2 regions of the Oharaeibacter diazotrophicus genome follow, and region 2 is predicted to be linked to the other one. Evidence: predicted binding sites of a transcription regulator. Region 2 holds the regulator's gene; the other holds the start of a gene.
The links. The regulator LexA, encoded in region 2, represses DNA repair genes until DNA is damaged. The targets are predictions, from matches to a motif close to TGTTCNNNNTGTGTTCNG.
Positions count from the first base shown of each region.

Region 1: uvrA (excinuclease ABC subunit UvrA) is a predicted target of LexA. The motif match lies at 2,227-2,244, and genes of this name have one in related genera.

Region 1 covers NZ_SNXY01000006.1:1,055,043-1,062,088, forward strand. The annotation lists gene uvrA (excinuclease ABC subunit UvrA) at 1-2,025, opposite strand, end outside; gene ssb (single-stranded DNA-binding protein) at 2,447-3,019, shown strand; gene EDD54_RS04970 (SDR family oxidoreductase) at 3,175-4,047, opposite strand; gene EDD54_RS04975 (winged helix-turn-helix transcriptional regulator) at 4,128-4,565, shown strand; gene EDD54_RS04980 (MBL fold metallo-hydrolase) at 4,569-5,459, opposite strand; gene EDD54_RS04985 (NADH:flavin oxidoreductase/NADH oxidase) at 5,575-6,711, opposite strand; gene EDD54_RS04990 (molybdopterin-binding domain-containing protein) at 6,980-7,046, shown strand, end outside.
Region 2 covers NZ_SNXY01000006.1:1,322,509-1,329,554, reverse strand. The annotation lists gene EDD54_RS06280 (NtaA/DmoA family FMN-dependent monooxygenase) at 1-1,088, opposite strand, end outside; gene EDD54_RS06275 (NtaA/DmoA family FMN-dependent monooxygenase) at 1,147-2,454, opposite strand; gene EDD54_RS06270 (LysR family transcriptional regulator) at 2,897-3,958, shown strand; gene lexA (transcriptional repressor LexA) at 4,183-4,893, shown strand; gene EDD54_RS06260 (LysR family transcriptional regulator) at 4,937-5,965, opposite strand; gene chvE (multiple monosaccharide ABC transporter substrate-binding protein) at 6,281-7,046, shown strand, end outside.

The DNA.
Region 1 (7,046 bases), 270 kb from region 2:
GAACAGGGTGTCGATCAGGAAGGTCGACTTGCCGCCGCCGGACACGCCGGTGACGCAGGTGAAGGTGCCGATCGGGATCTCGGCGGTGACGTTCTTGAGGTTGTTGGCGCGCGCGCCGACGACGCGGATCAGCTTCTTGCGGTCGACCTTGCGGCGCTTGGACGGCACCGGCACGGCGAGCCGGCCGGAGAGATACTGGCCGGTCAGCGAGGTCGGGTCGGCCATGATCTCGGCCGGCGTGCCCTGCGACACGATCCGTCCGCCGTGGACGCCCGCGCCCGGGCCGACGTCGACGACGTAGTCGGCGGCGAGGATGGCATCCTCGTCGTGCTCGACCACCAGCACCGTGTTGCCGAGGTCGCGCAGGTGCTTGAGCGTCTCGATCAGGCGGTCGTTGTCGCGCTGGTGCAGGCCGATCGACGGCTCGTCGAGCACGTAGAGCACGCCGGTCAGGCCCGAGCCGATCTGGCTGGCGAGGCGGATGCGCTGGCTCTCGCCGCCGGACAGCGTCCCGGAGCCGCGCGCGAGCGAGAGATAGTCGAGGCCGACGTCGTTGAGGAAGCGCAGCCGCTCGCGGATCTCCTTGAGGATGCGTCCGGCGATCTCGTTCTGCTTGTCGGTCAGCCGGCCGGGCAGCGCCTCGAACCACACCGCCGCTTCGCGGATCGACTTGCGGGTGGCCTCGCCGATGTGCAGCCCCGCGATCTTCACCGCCAGCGCCTCCGGCTTCAGCCGGTGACCGCCGCAGGCCTCGCAGGGATGGTCGGACTGGAAGCGGCCGAGCTCCTCGCGGACCCAGTCGGAATCGGTCTCCTTCCAACGCCGTTCGATGTTGACCAGCACGCCCTCGAACGGCTTCGACGTCTTGTAGGAGCGCAGGCCGTCGTCGTAGACGAAGGTGATCTCCTCTTCGCCCGAGCCGAGCATGATCGTCCGGCGCACCTGCTCGGGCAGGTCGCGCCAGGGCGTCGTCATCGAGACCTTGTAGTGCCGGCAGATCGCCTCCAGCGTCTGCGCGTAATAGGGCGACGACGAGCCGGTCTTGGCCCACGGCACGATCGCCCCGCCCTTCAGCGACAGGGCGTCGTCGGGCACGGCGAGTTCGGCCTCGAACTTCAGCTCGGTGCCGAGGCCGTCGCACTTCGGGCAGGCGCCGAACGGATTGTTGAACGAGAACAGCCGCGGCTCGATCTCGGGGATCGTGAAGCCCGAGACCGGGCAGGCGAATTTCTCGGAGAACACCACGCGCTTCGGCGTGCCGTCCTCCTCCTTGTCGTCGGCGTATTCCAGCACGGCGATGCCGTCGGCGAGCTTCAGCGCGGTCTCGAAGCTGTCGGCGAGGCGGGTGGCGAGGTCGGCGCGCACCACGATGCGGTCGACCACCACGTCGATGTCGTGCTTCAGCTTCTTGTCGAGCGCGGGCACTTCTTCGATCGAATGGTAGGCGCCGTCGACCTTGACGCGCTGGAAGCCCTTCTTCTGCAGGTCGGCGAGTTCCTTGCGGTACTCGCCCTTGCGCCCGCGGATCATCGGTGCCAGCAGGTAGAGCCGGGTGCCCCCGGCGATCTCCAGCGTGCGGTCGACCATCTGGCTGACGGTCTGGCTCTCGATCGGCAGGCCGGTGGCCGGCGAGTAGGGCACCCCCACCCGCGCGAACAACAGGCGCATGTAGTCGTAGATCTCGGTGACCGTGCCGACCGTCGAGCGCGGGTTGCGCGAGGTGGTCTTCTGCTCGATCGAGATCGCCGGCGAAAGCCCGTCGATCTGGTCGACATCAGGCTTCTGCATCATCTCGAGGAACTGGCGGGCGTAGGCCGACAGGCTCTCGACGTAGCGGCGCTGGCCCTCGGCGTAGATGGTGTCGAAGGCGAGCGACGACTTGCCCGACCCCGACACGCCGGTCAGCACCACCAGGCTGTCGCGCGGCAGTTCGAGGTCGACGTTCTTGAGGTTGTGCTCGCGCGCGCCGCGGATCGCGATCGTCCGCTTCGCCGTGTCGAAGGCCGGTGTCCTCTTGCCCGTCATCGTCCGTCCCGATCCGAACCGCCGACCGTGCCCGTATCGGCACCGCCGCGACGTTCCCTGGTGCCCGCGTCCGGCGCGGACCGCCGGTCATCGTCTCCGCCGCCGTCGACAGCCGCTGTCAGCAGCCGCGACGATCGTGGCCCGCCATGCGGGCCGATCCGCCAATATAGGAGGGCCTTGCCGGACGCCAATTCCCGTGGCAAGAACATAGAGAGAACGACGACGAGCCACCAGCCCTTTTCGGCGCCCGCTGTGGATAAAGCGACACGCAGCCGGATCGGGTTTCCGTCCGCGGTTCCGTCCGTCGGGGGCGGGGCGTAGGGTGGCGGACTTTCCGCCGGGGACCCAGAGGGCGCCCCGGATGTTGTGGGCACGGGTACGCGGCCGACGCGGCGGCGGACAAAGACAGGGAGCGGCGGCCATGGCTGGCAGCGTCAACAAGGTGATCCTGGTCGGCAATCTCGGGCGCGACCCGGAGGTGCGGCGTCTCGGATCGGGCGAGCCGGTGGTCAACCTGCGCATCGCCACGTCCGAGACCTGGCGCGACAAGAACTCCGGCGAGCGCAAGGAGAAGACCGAGTGGCACTCGGTCGTCATCTTCAACGAGAATCTCGCGCGGGTCGCCGAGCAGTACCTGCGCAAGGGTTCGACGGTCTACGTCGAGGGCCAGTTGCAGACCCGCAAGTGGCAGGACCAGTCCGGCCAGGAGCGCTACACCACCGAGGTGGTGATCCAGCGCTTCCGCGGCGATCTCACCCTGCTCGGCAGCCGCGGCGAAGGCGGCGGCGGACGCGGCGAGATGAGCGAATACGAGGGCGGCGGCTCCGACTTCGGCTCGTCGAGCCCGATGGAGAGCTCCGGTGGCGGCCGCGGCGGCTACGGCGGCGGCGGCCGTTCGGGTGGCGGCGGCCGGCCGGCCCCGCAGAGCGGCGGTGGCGGCTCGGGCGGCGGCAGCGGCTTCGGCGGCGACATGGACGACGAGATCCCGTTCTGACGGGATCGAAGGGCGGGCCTGATGGGGCCCGCCCCTTTCGTTTGCGAGGACGGTCGAGACGTCCGTCGCGGGTGTCTTCGTACCGGCACGAGCCCGGACGGGCGGCTCGGAGCCTTCCGTCCGGGGATCCGGTTCGCGGCCGCTCTTCGGCGCGCTCAGCCCTTCAGCGCGGCGGCGAGCGACGCGCGCAGCGACGTCGTCGGCCGGCCGATCAGCGTCGACAGCGCCTTGCCGCCGTCGTAGAGGCCGCCCTTGGAGGCGCCGGTGTCCGACGTGGCGAGCAGGTCGGCGAAGCCCTCGGGCAGACCGACCGAGACCAGGAAGCCCTTGTAATCGGCTTCGGGCAGGTTCTTGAAGACGACCGGCTTGCCGGAGAGGTCGGCGAGCGTCGCCGCCCACTCGGCCATGGTGAAGGCCTCGTCGCCGCCGAGTTCGTAGATCTTGCCGGCCTGATCGTCCGAGGCCAGCACGACAGCGGCGGCCTCGGCGTAGTCGGCACGGGCGGCGGCGGAGATGCGGCCGTCGCCGGAGGCCCCGAGGACGGCGCCGTGCTCGAGCGCCGGCGCGATCGAACCGGCGTAGTTCTCGATGTACCAGCCGTTGCGCAGGAACACGTGCGGAACGCCCGAGGCGGCGAGATAGGCCTCGGTCTCGGCGTGCTCGGCCGCCAGCGGCAGGGGCGACGTCGCGGCGCCGAGGATGCTCGTGTAGGCGATCAGGCCGACGCCGGCCGCCTTGGCGGCGTCGATCGTCGCCTTGTGCTGCGGCATCCGGCGGCCGAGCTCGTTCGAGGAGATGAGCAGCAGCCGGTCGACGCCGGCGAAGGCCGCGGCGAGCGTCTCCGGACGGTCGTAGTCGACGACGCGGACGCCGACGCCCTTCGCAGCCAGGTCCGCGACCTTGCCGGGATCGCGCACACCCGCCACGATGCGGGACGACGCCACCTTGTCGAGCAGCGCGGCAATCACCAGCCGGCCGAGCTGGCCGCTGGCGCCGGTGACGAGGATGACGGGTTCGGTGGCGGACATGGCGACTCTCTCCTGGTCTCGTTGCGAGATGTGGTCTAACTTAGAGACCGTTCGAGAGACGCGGAAGGAGGCATGATTTCGTGTCCAGGTTACCTCGGGGGAACCAGAGCCCGGCCGACGCCGAGCGAATCCGCAAGAAGCTCGGTTTCGAGCCCGCCCTCTGCCCGGTCCGCGACGTGCTCGACCAGCTCGGCGACAAGTGGACGGTGCTGATCCTGACGACGCTGCGCCACGAGCCGCGGCGCTTCAGTGCGCTGCAGCGGGCGGTGCCCGACATCTCCAAGCGGATGCTGACCGAAACGCTGCGCTCGCTGGAGCGCGACGGGCTCGTCACCCGTGCGGTCTACCCGACCAAGCCGCCGAGTGTGGAATACGCCATCTCGGCGCTCGGCCTGTCGATGCTGGCGCCGATCGATGCCCTGGTCGCCTGGGCCGACGCCAACCACGCCGCCGTCAACCGCGCCCGCGCTCGCTTCGACGCGGAAGCGGCCGGGACGCCGGCGGACCTCGTCGCCTGACGGTCACGGCGCGTCGGTGCGCTCAGCGGCGAGCACGGCGGCGAGATTGTGGGCGTGGACGTCGGCGTAGGGCTCGAACCAGAGGATGGCGCCGCTGGCGAGATCGGGCGCGAGCAGGTCTCGTACGGGGGCGGCGGCGAGTGCCGCGTCGCTGCAGCAGAGCTTCAGGATCTCGACGTAACGCTTGGTTGCGTCGATCAAATCCGTCCCATAGCCGCCGGCCGCGATGCGGTCGGGATCGCCGTGGTTCGGCAGGATCCGCGCCACCGGCCACGCCGCCATGCGGTCGAGGTCGGCGAGGTGGCGGTCGAGACGGGTCGGCTCGGCGACATAGGTCAGCGTGTCCTCGAGCGTGTCGCCGGCCAAGAGGATGCCGGCGTCGGGCAGCCGGATCACCAGGCCGTCGCGGCTGTGGACGTCGAAGCGGCGCAGTTCGAGCGTGCGTCCGCCGAGCGAGAGATCGAGCCCTTCGGCGAAGGTTCGCGTCGGCATCACCAGCGGTCGGATCGGCGGGTCGCCGGTCTCGTAGTCCGCGCGGTTGGCCGCCAGGAAGTCGGCGGTGAGGTCGAGCGCCAGGATCTCGCAGTCGGCGAAGACGGCGTTGCCGGCGACGTGGTCGCGGTGCCAATGGCTGAGCACCACGGTGAAGCGCCGCACCCCGCGCCGCTCCAGGTCGGCGCGCACCAGTGCGGCGTGGGCCGGCGACATGTGGGTGTCGTAGACCACCGCCTCGTCGCCGGCGACGAGCGCGTAGCTCGCCGTACCGAGCACGAAGGCGCCGTCGTCGAGCCAGTTCGGCCCCGGGCCGTGCAGGCGCACGCCCGGGACGCGGCCGTCGTAGAAGGCGAGGACGCCTGCGGCCGGCTCCAGCACGCGCATGGTGTCGCCGATCATCCCGCGCCCTCCCCGTTCCGTGTTCTCGAGAGTCTCGGCCATCCGGCCGGCGCCCGGTCGGGCGCTCCGCGCACGCGATGCTCCGACCGGAGGTCGGCGCGTCGCGCGCTCGGGATCACTCCGCGGCGAATCCGCGGATCTTCAGGCTACGATCCTTGTTGCGGACCGCATAGCCCGCCTGCGTCGGCCACAGCCCGTAGGCGTTGGGAACACCGAGCGCCAGGGCGGCGTGGAGCGGCCAGTTGGGATCGTCGAGTGCCATGCGGCCGAGCGCCACCAGATCGGCGGCGCCGGACGCGACGATGCGTTCCGCGTCGGCCGGCTCGGTGACGAGCCCGACCGCCACCGTGGCGATCTCGGCCTCGGCGCGGATCCGCTCGGAAAGTGCCAGCTGATAGAGCGGCGCCGGGCGAATGGTCGCGCCGTCGAAGCCGCCGGAGGAGACGTGGACGACGTCGACGCCGCGCGCCTTCAGTTCGCGGGCGAACACGACGCTGTCCTCGACGGTCCAGCCGTCGGGGTGGGCGTCGGTCGCGGAGATCCGCACCAAGAGCGGCCGCTCGGCCGGCCAGGCCGCGCGCACCGCGTCGACCACCGCCAGCGGCAGCCGCATCCGGTTCGCGAGACTGCCGCCCCATTCGTCGTGGCGGTGGTTGGCGAGCGGCGACAGGAACTGGTTGAGCAGATAGCCGTGGGCGGCGTGGATCTCGACGAGGTCGAAGCCGGCGGCGAGCGCCCGGCGGGCGGCGTCGGCGAATTTGCCCGGCAGGGCACGGATCTCGTCGGGCGAAAGTTCGCGCGGCGTCTTGAAGCCGGGGGCGTCGGAATGACGGACGGCGGACGGCGCGACCGGCTGCCAGTCGACGAAACCGGCGGCGTCCTTCTCGGCCTCGGTCTCGTCGAAGCGGCCGCGCCAGGGCAGCGGCGTCGCCGCCTTGCGGCCGGCGTGGGCGAGCTGGATGCCGGCGGCGGCACCCTGCCCGTGCAGGAAATCGACGACGCGGGCGAGCGGGGCGACGTGGGCGTCGCTCCAGAGGCCGAGGTCGGCGTAGGTGATCCGGCCCTCCGGCACCACCGCGGTCGCCTCGGCGATCACGAGGCCGAAGCCGCCGATGCCGAAACGGGCGAGGTGGGCGAAGTGCCAGTCGTTCGCCATGCCGTCGCGTGCCGAATACTGGCACATCGGCGGCACGACGACGCGGTTCTTCAGGATGAGGGCGCGAAGGGCGAGGGGGGAGAAGAGTGTTGTCATGATGACGGGACTCCTCCATCCCGGCGCGCCCGCCGTCAATCGACCGGCCCCGCAACTGCTCGTGAGGTCGCCGTGAGCCGTACCGGGGCCTTGGCGGTCCGTACTCCCACGTGCTGACGACAGGCCGCTGGTCCCGCTCGGTTTTCCGCCCCCTGCCCCGCCCCTGCCCGGCGCTGCGACGTTGCCGCACCCCCGCCCTCGCTTGCACCCGGCTCCGGCGGGGTGCGATCATGAGCGTGGACGGAAGGATCGAGGTTCGGGAGGATTCGTGTCCGATCTGATGACGGGGCCCGACGCCGAGGCGGTCGGGCGGGCGGCCGCGTTGCTCGCCAGGG
Region 2 (7,046 bases):
CCGTCGAGGCCGCGGGAGACCTGCTCCATGCAGATCTGGCGCAGCGTCTTGCCGGATCCCCACTGGGCGAAGGCGTCGAGGGAGCCCTGCTCGCCGTTGGTGGTGAGGTGCGGCAGCTCGGCGTCGAGGTCGAACTTGGAGAAGTCGATGTCGGTGATCGAGCTGATCGAGGCGAGCACCTTCGGGATGTAGCTCGGCGCCGCCGAGATGCGGGCGAACTTCGCCTTGGCCTCCTCCTCGGTCTCGCCCAGCACCGGGGCGACCACGAACAGCACCTTGATCTCGTCCGGGTCGCGGCCGGCGGCCATGGCGCGGGCGCGGACGTCGTCGCGGTAGGCCTTGATGCCGGCGACGCCGGAGGACGGCGCGATGATGCTGTCGGCGGTCTCGGCGGCGAACTGGCGCCCGCGCGGCGAGCCGCCGGCCTGCACGAAGGCCGGGCGGCCCGGCTGCACCGGGGGCACGCAGTTCAGCGGGCCGCGGCACTTGTAGTACTTGCCCTCGAAGTCGATCGGCCGAACCTTGGTGTGGTCGGCGTAGGTGTCGGTGGCGTGGTCGAGCACCACGGCGTCCCGGTCCCAGCTCCGCCAGAGCTGCTGGACGAGGTCGACGTATTCGTCGGCCATGTCGTAGCGGTTCTGGCGCGGCGGCAGCTCGTCCATGCCGAAGTTCATGGCGGCGAGATTCTCGCCGGAGGTGACGATGTTCCAGCCGAAGCGGCCGCCGGCGATGTTGTCGAGCGTGGCGCAGAGGCGGGCCAGCATGTAGGGCGGGTAGGCCATGGTCGACATGGTCGCGACCACGCCGAGCTTGGTGGTGGCCGCGGCGATCAGGGCGGCCATCGGCGAGGGGTCGCCCTTCGGACCCATGATCGAATACTTGAGATAGGCCTCGGTCGAGTGACCGTAGGCCTCCGAGATCATCAGCGTGTCCTCGAGCATGATGTAGTCGAAGCACGCCCGCTCCATGGACTTGGCCATGTCGACGTAGAAGCCGCCGTCCCAGGGCCGGCCGCCGGCGGCGAAGGGCTTGTTCCATTCGTCGACGGCGAAGTTCATGAACCAACCGAGGTGGAAGCGCTTGGGCATCGGATCGTCCTCGACGAGGGGCGGTGAACGGGGCGGGCGGAAGCCGGGCGGGGAGGGTTCAAAACTCGCGCAGGCGGTCGCGCAGGTGCATCGGCGCGTCGCCGTAGGAGGTGCGCGCGAGGCCGAGGCGCTGCAGCTCGGGCACCAGGCCCTCGCAGATCTCGGTGACGTACTGGCGCGACACCTTCTGGAACGGCGAGGTGATCAGGAAGCCGTCGCCGCCGACTTCCTCCATGACCTCGCCGAGGCGGCGCGCGACCGCCGCCGGCGTGCCGACGATGCCGTCGAGGCCGCGGGTGGCGCGGTCGGCGACCAGCTGGCGCAGCGTCTTGCCGGTGCCCCACTGGGCGAAGGCCTCGAGCGAGCCCTGTTCGCCGTTGGTGGTCATCCGCGGCAGCTCCTCGTCGAGCGAGAAGCGCGAGAAGTCGATGTCGGTGACCGAGCTGATCTGGGCGAGCACCTTGACCATGAACGCCTCGGTCGAGGTGTAGAAGGCGAGCTTCTCCTTCGCCATCGCCTCGGTCTCGGCCAGCACCGGGGTGACGATGAAGAACACCTTGATGTCGTCGGGGTCGCGGCCGGCCTCGGCGGCGCGGCGGCGGATGTCGTCGCGGTATTCCTTCATCGCCTTGGTGCCGGAGGCGGCGGCGATGATGCTGTCGGCCGTCTCGGCGGCGAACTGGCGCCCGCGCGGCGAGCCGCCGGCCTGGACGAAGGTCGGCCGGCCCTGCGGCGAGCGCACGCAGTTGAGCGGCCCGCGGCACTTGTAGAACCGCCCCTCGAAGTCGATCGGCTTCACTTTGGCATGGTCGACGTAGGTGTCGGTCGCGCGGTCGCGCACCACGGCGCCCGGCGACCAGCTGTCCCACAGCTGCTTGACCAGGGCGACGTATTCGTCGGCCATGTCGTAGCGCATCTGGCGCGGCGGCAGTTCGTCCATGCCGAAGTTGCGCGCGGCGTGGTTCTCGCCGGTGGTGACGATGTTCCAGCCGAAGCGGCCCTGCGCGATGCTGTCGAGGGTGGAGCACAGCCGCGCCAGCATGAAGGGCGGGTAGGCCATGGTGGAGAGCGTCGCCACCACCCCGAGCTTCGAGGTGTGGTTGGCGATCATCGCCGCCAACGGCGCGGGGTCGCCCTTGGGGCCCATCAGGGCGTACTTGAGATAGGCCTCCATCGAGTCGCCGTAGGCGTCGGCGATCATCAGCGTGTCTTCGATCATGATGTAGTCGAAGCAGGCCCGCTCCATCGCCTTGGCCATGTCGATGTAGAACTCGCCGGTCCAGGGATCGCCGCCGGCCGAGAAGGGCGCGTTCCATTCGTCGACCGAGAAGTTCATGAACCAGGCGAGGTGGAACGGCTTGGGCATCGCGGCCTCGTGGCGGTTGGCGACGGTCCGGGGTGGGCGCCTCGGGACCAGTCAACCGCAGTGCAACAACGGCTTCCATCGGCAATGGGCAAAGCTCCGATCGGGGAGGGCGAGGCTGACGAATTGGGCAACGGCTTGATTTTTGGACGAAAGATCCGCAGCCCGGTCCCCGGGCGGCATGCCCGGCACGAGCCGACGCCGGCGGTCGGCGCCGAATGGGCCGGGTGCGGCGATGGCACGCGGCCGGCCGAAAAGATCGTTGTAGAACAAATGTTTGTCGCGGGTGTCGGCCTTCCGCCGACCGATCTCGCCGCGCCGCGGTACGGCGCTCGGACTCCGCATCTCTTGCGATGCAACATGACTGGCACGCCGGTTGCGTAGTTTTCCGTATTCCGACCGTCCGTGCCCCCGACGGCGGTCGTGGAGATCAGGAACGCCCGCCATGTCGAACCTGACGCAGATCCACGACATCGACCTGAAGCTGCTGCGCTGCTTCTGCACGATCGTCGAGGAGGGCAGCTTCACCGCCGCCCAGGCGACGCTGAACCTGTCGCAGTCGATGCTGAGCGAGTACCTGAAGTCGCTCGAGATCCGTCTCGGCGCGCGGCTGTGCCAGCGCGGGCCGCGCGGTTTCAAGCTGTTCCCGGAGGGCGAGATCGTCTACGAGGCGGCCAAGGAGCTGTTCTCCTCGGTCGAGACCTTCAGGAAACGGGCCTCGAACCTGCACGACGGCGCCGGCCACGAGCTCGTCATCGGCATTCAGGACCACGTGGTCGACAATCCCCGCGCCCGCATCGCCGAGGCGATCGCCCGCTTCTCGGACTACTACCCGCAGATCCGCTACCGCATGGAGATCATGCTGGGTTTCCAGATGACCGGCAGGGTCGCCGACGGGTTGGTCCACGTCGGCATCGGCCTCGTCAACGACCACTTCGGCCAGCTCACCTTCGAGCACCTGTTCGACGAGGAATCGCACTTCTACTGTGCCGCGGGCCATCCGCTGTTCGCCGTGCCCGACGACAACATCTCGCGGGCCGACATCGACGCCGCCAGCTACGCCAACCGCGGCCACCACGAGTATTTCCATCCGGAGCGCACCCGCAACGCCGCCACGCGCGGCGACATCGGCCACGGCGCCCACGCCCAGACGACGCTGATCCTGTCGGGGCGCAACATCGGCCTCCTGCCCGACCACGTCGCCGCCCCGCACGTCGCCGTCGGGCGGCTGCGTCTGCTGCGTCCCGACATCACCCGCCACGTTAGCCGCGTCGCCGCCGTGCTCGGACCGAGTTCGACCGACTTCAAGCTCGCCCGCCGCTTCGTCGACTGCCTGATCGACGCCCACATGGAAGCGCCCGCCGCGATTCCCTCCGCCCCGCCGGCGCACCGCCACCCGGCGCAGTCCCCCGTCCGCGCCCGCGTCGCCGTCGCCGCCGACGCACGCCCGACGGTGCGCGACGCGTCCCGGCTGGTGACGGCCACGGGGCTGCGTCAGGCCGACTGAAGCGCGCTCCGGCCACGAACCGGCGTCCCCGCGGCGTGACGCTTCGCACCCGTCGATCGCGGGTCGAGGGTCGAAAGCGGGCCGCGCCATCGGATAGGATCTGGAACGACGGACACCGGCTCTTGCGGAACACACACGGAACATGTTAACTGTGTTCGTGTTTTGTACCGAATCGCGCGGCACTCGGGCCGTTCCGATTTCGGCGCTCCGGCCAGGGGGTCCCGATGCTGACGCGCAAGCAGCTCGAACTTCTGATGTTCATCCACGAGCGGCTCAAGGAGTCCGGCGTTCCGCCGTCCTTCGACGAGATGAAGGACGCTCTGGACCTGAAGTCGAAGTCGGGCATCCATCGCCTGATCACCGCGCTCGAGGAGCGCGGCTTCATCCGGCGCCTGCCGAACCGGGCGCGCGCACTCGAGGTCATCAAGCTGCCGGACAGCGTCCAGCCCGGGCCGGGACGGCCGCGGCGCGGCTTCGCGCCGAGCGTGATCGAGGGCAATCTCGGCCGTCCGAGGGCCGTGCCCGCGCCGGAGCCGGCGCCCGAGAGCCGTGACACCATGCCGGTGCCGGTGATGGGGCGGATCGCGGCGGGCGTGCCGATCTCGGCGATCCAGAACCACTCCCACACCATCCACGTCCCGATCGACCTCGTCGCCCTCGGCGAGCATTTCGCTCTCGAGGTCCGCGGCGATTCGATGATCGAGGCCGGCATCCTCGACGGCGACACCGTCGTCATCAAGCGCTCGGACTCCGCCGACACCGGCGACATCGTGGTCGCGCTGGTCGACGACGAGGAGGCGACGCTGAAGCGTCTGCGCAAGAAGGGCGCCTCGATCGCCCTCGAGGCCGCCAATCCCGCCTACGAGACCCGCATCTTCGGGCCCGACCGCGTCCGCATCCAGGGCCGGCTGGTCGCGCTGATGCGGCGCTACTGATCGCCGTCGCGGCGGCGGCCGATCCGACCGCCGCGAGCGGCGCTCAGGCCGCGGGTTCGCCCTCGACCGGCGCGGGAAGGCCCCAGACGAGGTCCTCGAGCGTTGCGTAGAAGGCGGCTGCGGCCGGCGAGAGCGGCCGGCCGGCGATGCGGATCAGGCCGTAGGGCTCGACGGTGAGCTTCTCGGTGAGCGAGAGCTTCACGAATCGGCCGGCGGCGAGGAAGAGGTCGGCGACCGGCTCGGCGACCGGCAGGATCGAATCGGTCCTGGCGACGAGGAGCGTCGCCATCATCACCGACGGGGTGTCGATCACCCTGACCGGCGGCGGCACGCCGTGGCGGCGCAGGAGCGCCTCGAGGCTGCGCCGCAGCAGCGAACCGCGCGCCTGCATGACCCAGTCGCGGTCGTAGAGGTCCTCCGGGCGGACGGCCGCGCGGCCGGCGAGCGGATGCTCGGCACGGACGAGGAGCGCCGCCGTTTCCTCGCGGATCTCGCGGTAGACGAAGGGCGATGGATCGACGCCGGGCGGGATGCGCCCGATCATGAAGTCGAGCCGGGAGGCGGTGAGATGGCCGGCGAGCACGTCGCTGGTGTCGACCTGGACCGTGATCTGGACGCGCGGCATGCGGGCGCGCACCCGCTCGATCGCGTCGACCATGATCTCGGCCGCGGGCGACATCACGGTGCCGATCGCGACCGCGCCGCCCTCGCCGACGCGGAGCGCGGTGATCTCGGTGCCGGCCTGACCGAGTTCGGCGAGCACGGTGCGCGAGCGCCGGATCAGCGCCTCGCCGTAGCGGGTCGGCTCTATGCCGCGCGGCAGCCGCTCGAACATGGCCGCGCCGACCATCTTCTCGATCTCGCCGAGCATCTTGGAGGCGGCGGGCTGGCTGAGGTTCATGGCTTCGGCGGCGCGGTGCAGCTTGCGGTGGTCGTCGAGGGCGACGAGCAGGAGCAGGTGCTTGACCTTGAGGCCGCTGCGCAGCAGCCGGTCACCGGGTGGCGTGGCCGCGACGCGGCGGCCGGGGGACTTGTCCGCGGTGCGCGGCGGACGGGGAGGGGACGTTTCCATGACGTGAGCTATACATGCCGGATCGGCTATGGCAACGGCGTGAAACGTCATTAGACGGTTATAGCTGTGGGGCCCTAATGTGCGCGGGCTCGTTTCCGGCGGTGGGATCGCCGGGCGGGTTGGAGGAGGATGCCGGCCGAATGCGGGACCGTCGAAGCGCCGTGCCACGGGCACGGACCGACGCAGCCCGTCCGTCCGCCGCCTCCGGGGAGTGAGACGCCGGCGGCCGGCCCGCCGCGCCCCGCGACGGGTGCGGCTCGGGCGGCTCCTCCGTCCGAAGACCGAGGGAGAGAGACCTTGAAACTGATCGCTTCCATGCTGACCGCGTTCGCCATCGGCGTCGCCGCCTTCGTCGGCCCGGCCGCCGCCGCGGACAAGGGCACCATCGGCATCTCGATGCCGACCAAGTCCTCCGCGCGCTGGATCGCGGACGGCGACAACATGGTGAAGGAGTTCCAGGCGGCCGGTTACGAGACCGACCTCCAGTACGCCGAGGACGACATCCCGAACCAGCTCGCCCAGATCGAGAACATGGTCACCAAGGGCGCCAAGGTCCTGGTGGTTGCGGCGATCGACGGCACCACGCTGAAGGACGTCCTGCAGAAGGCCAACGAGGCCGGCATCAAGGTGATCGCCTACGATCGCCTGATCCGCGACTCCGGCAACGTCGACTACTACACCACCTTCGACAACTTCCAGGTCGGCGTGCTGCAGGCGACCTCGCTCGTCAAGGCGCTCGGTGTCGAAGAGGGCAAGGGTCCGTTCAACATCGAGCTGTTCGGCGGTTCGCCGGACGACAACAACGCCTTCTTCTTCTACAACGGCGCCATGAGCGTCCTGCAGCCGCAGATCGACGCCGGCAAGCTCGTCGTCCAGTCCGGCCAGACCGGCATGGACAAGGTCGGCACCCTGCGCTGGGACGGTGCGGTCGCCCAGGCCCGCATGGACAACCTCCTGTCGGCCTACTACACCGACAAGCGCGTCGACGCCGTGCTGTCGCCTTACGACGGCCTGTCGATCGGCATCCTGTCGTCGCTGAAGGCGGTCGGCTACGGCACCGCCGAGCAGCCCTTCCCGTTCG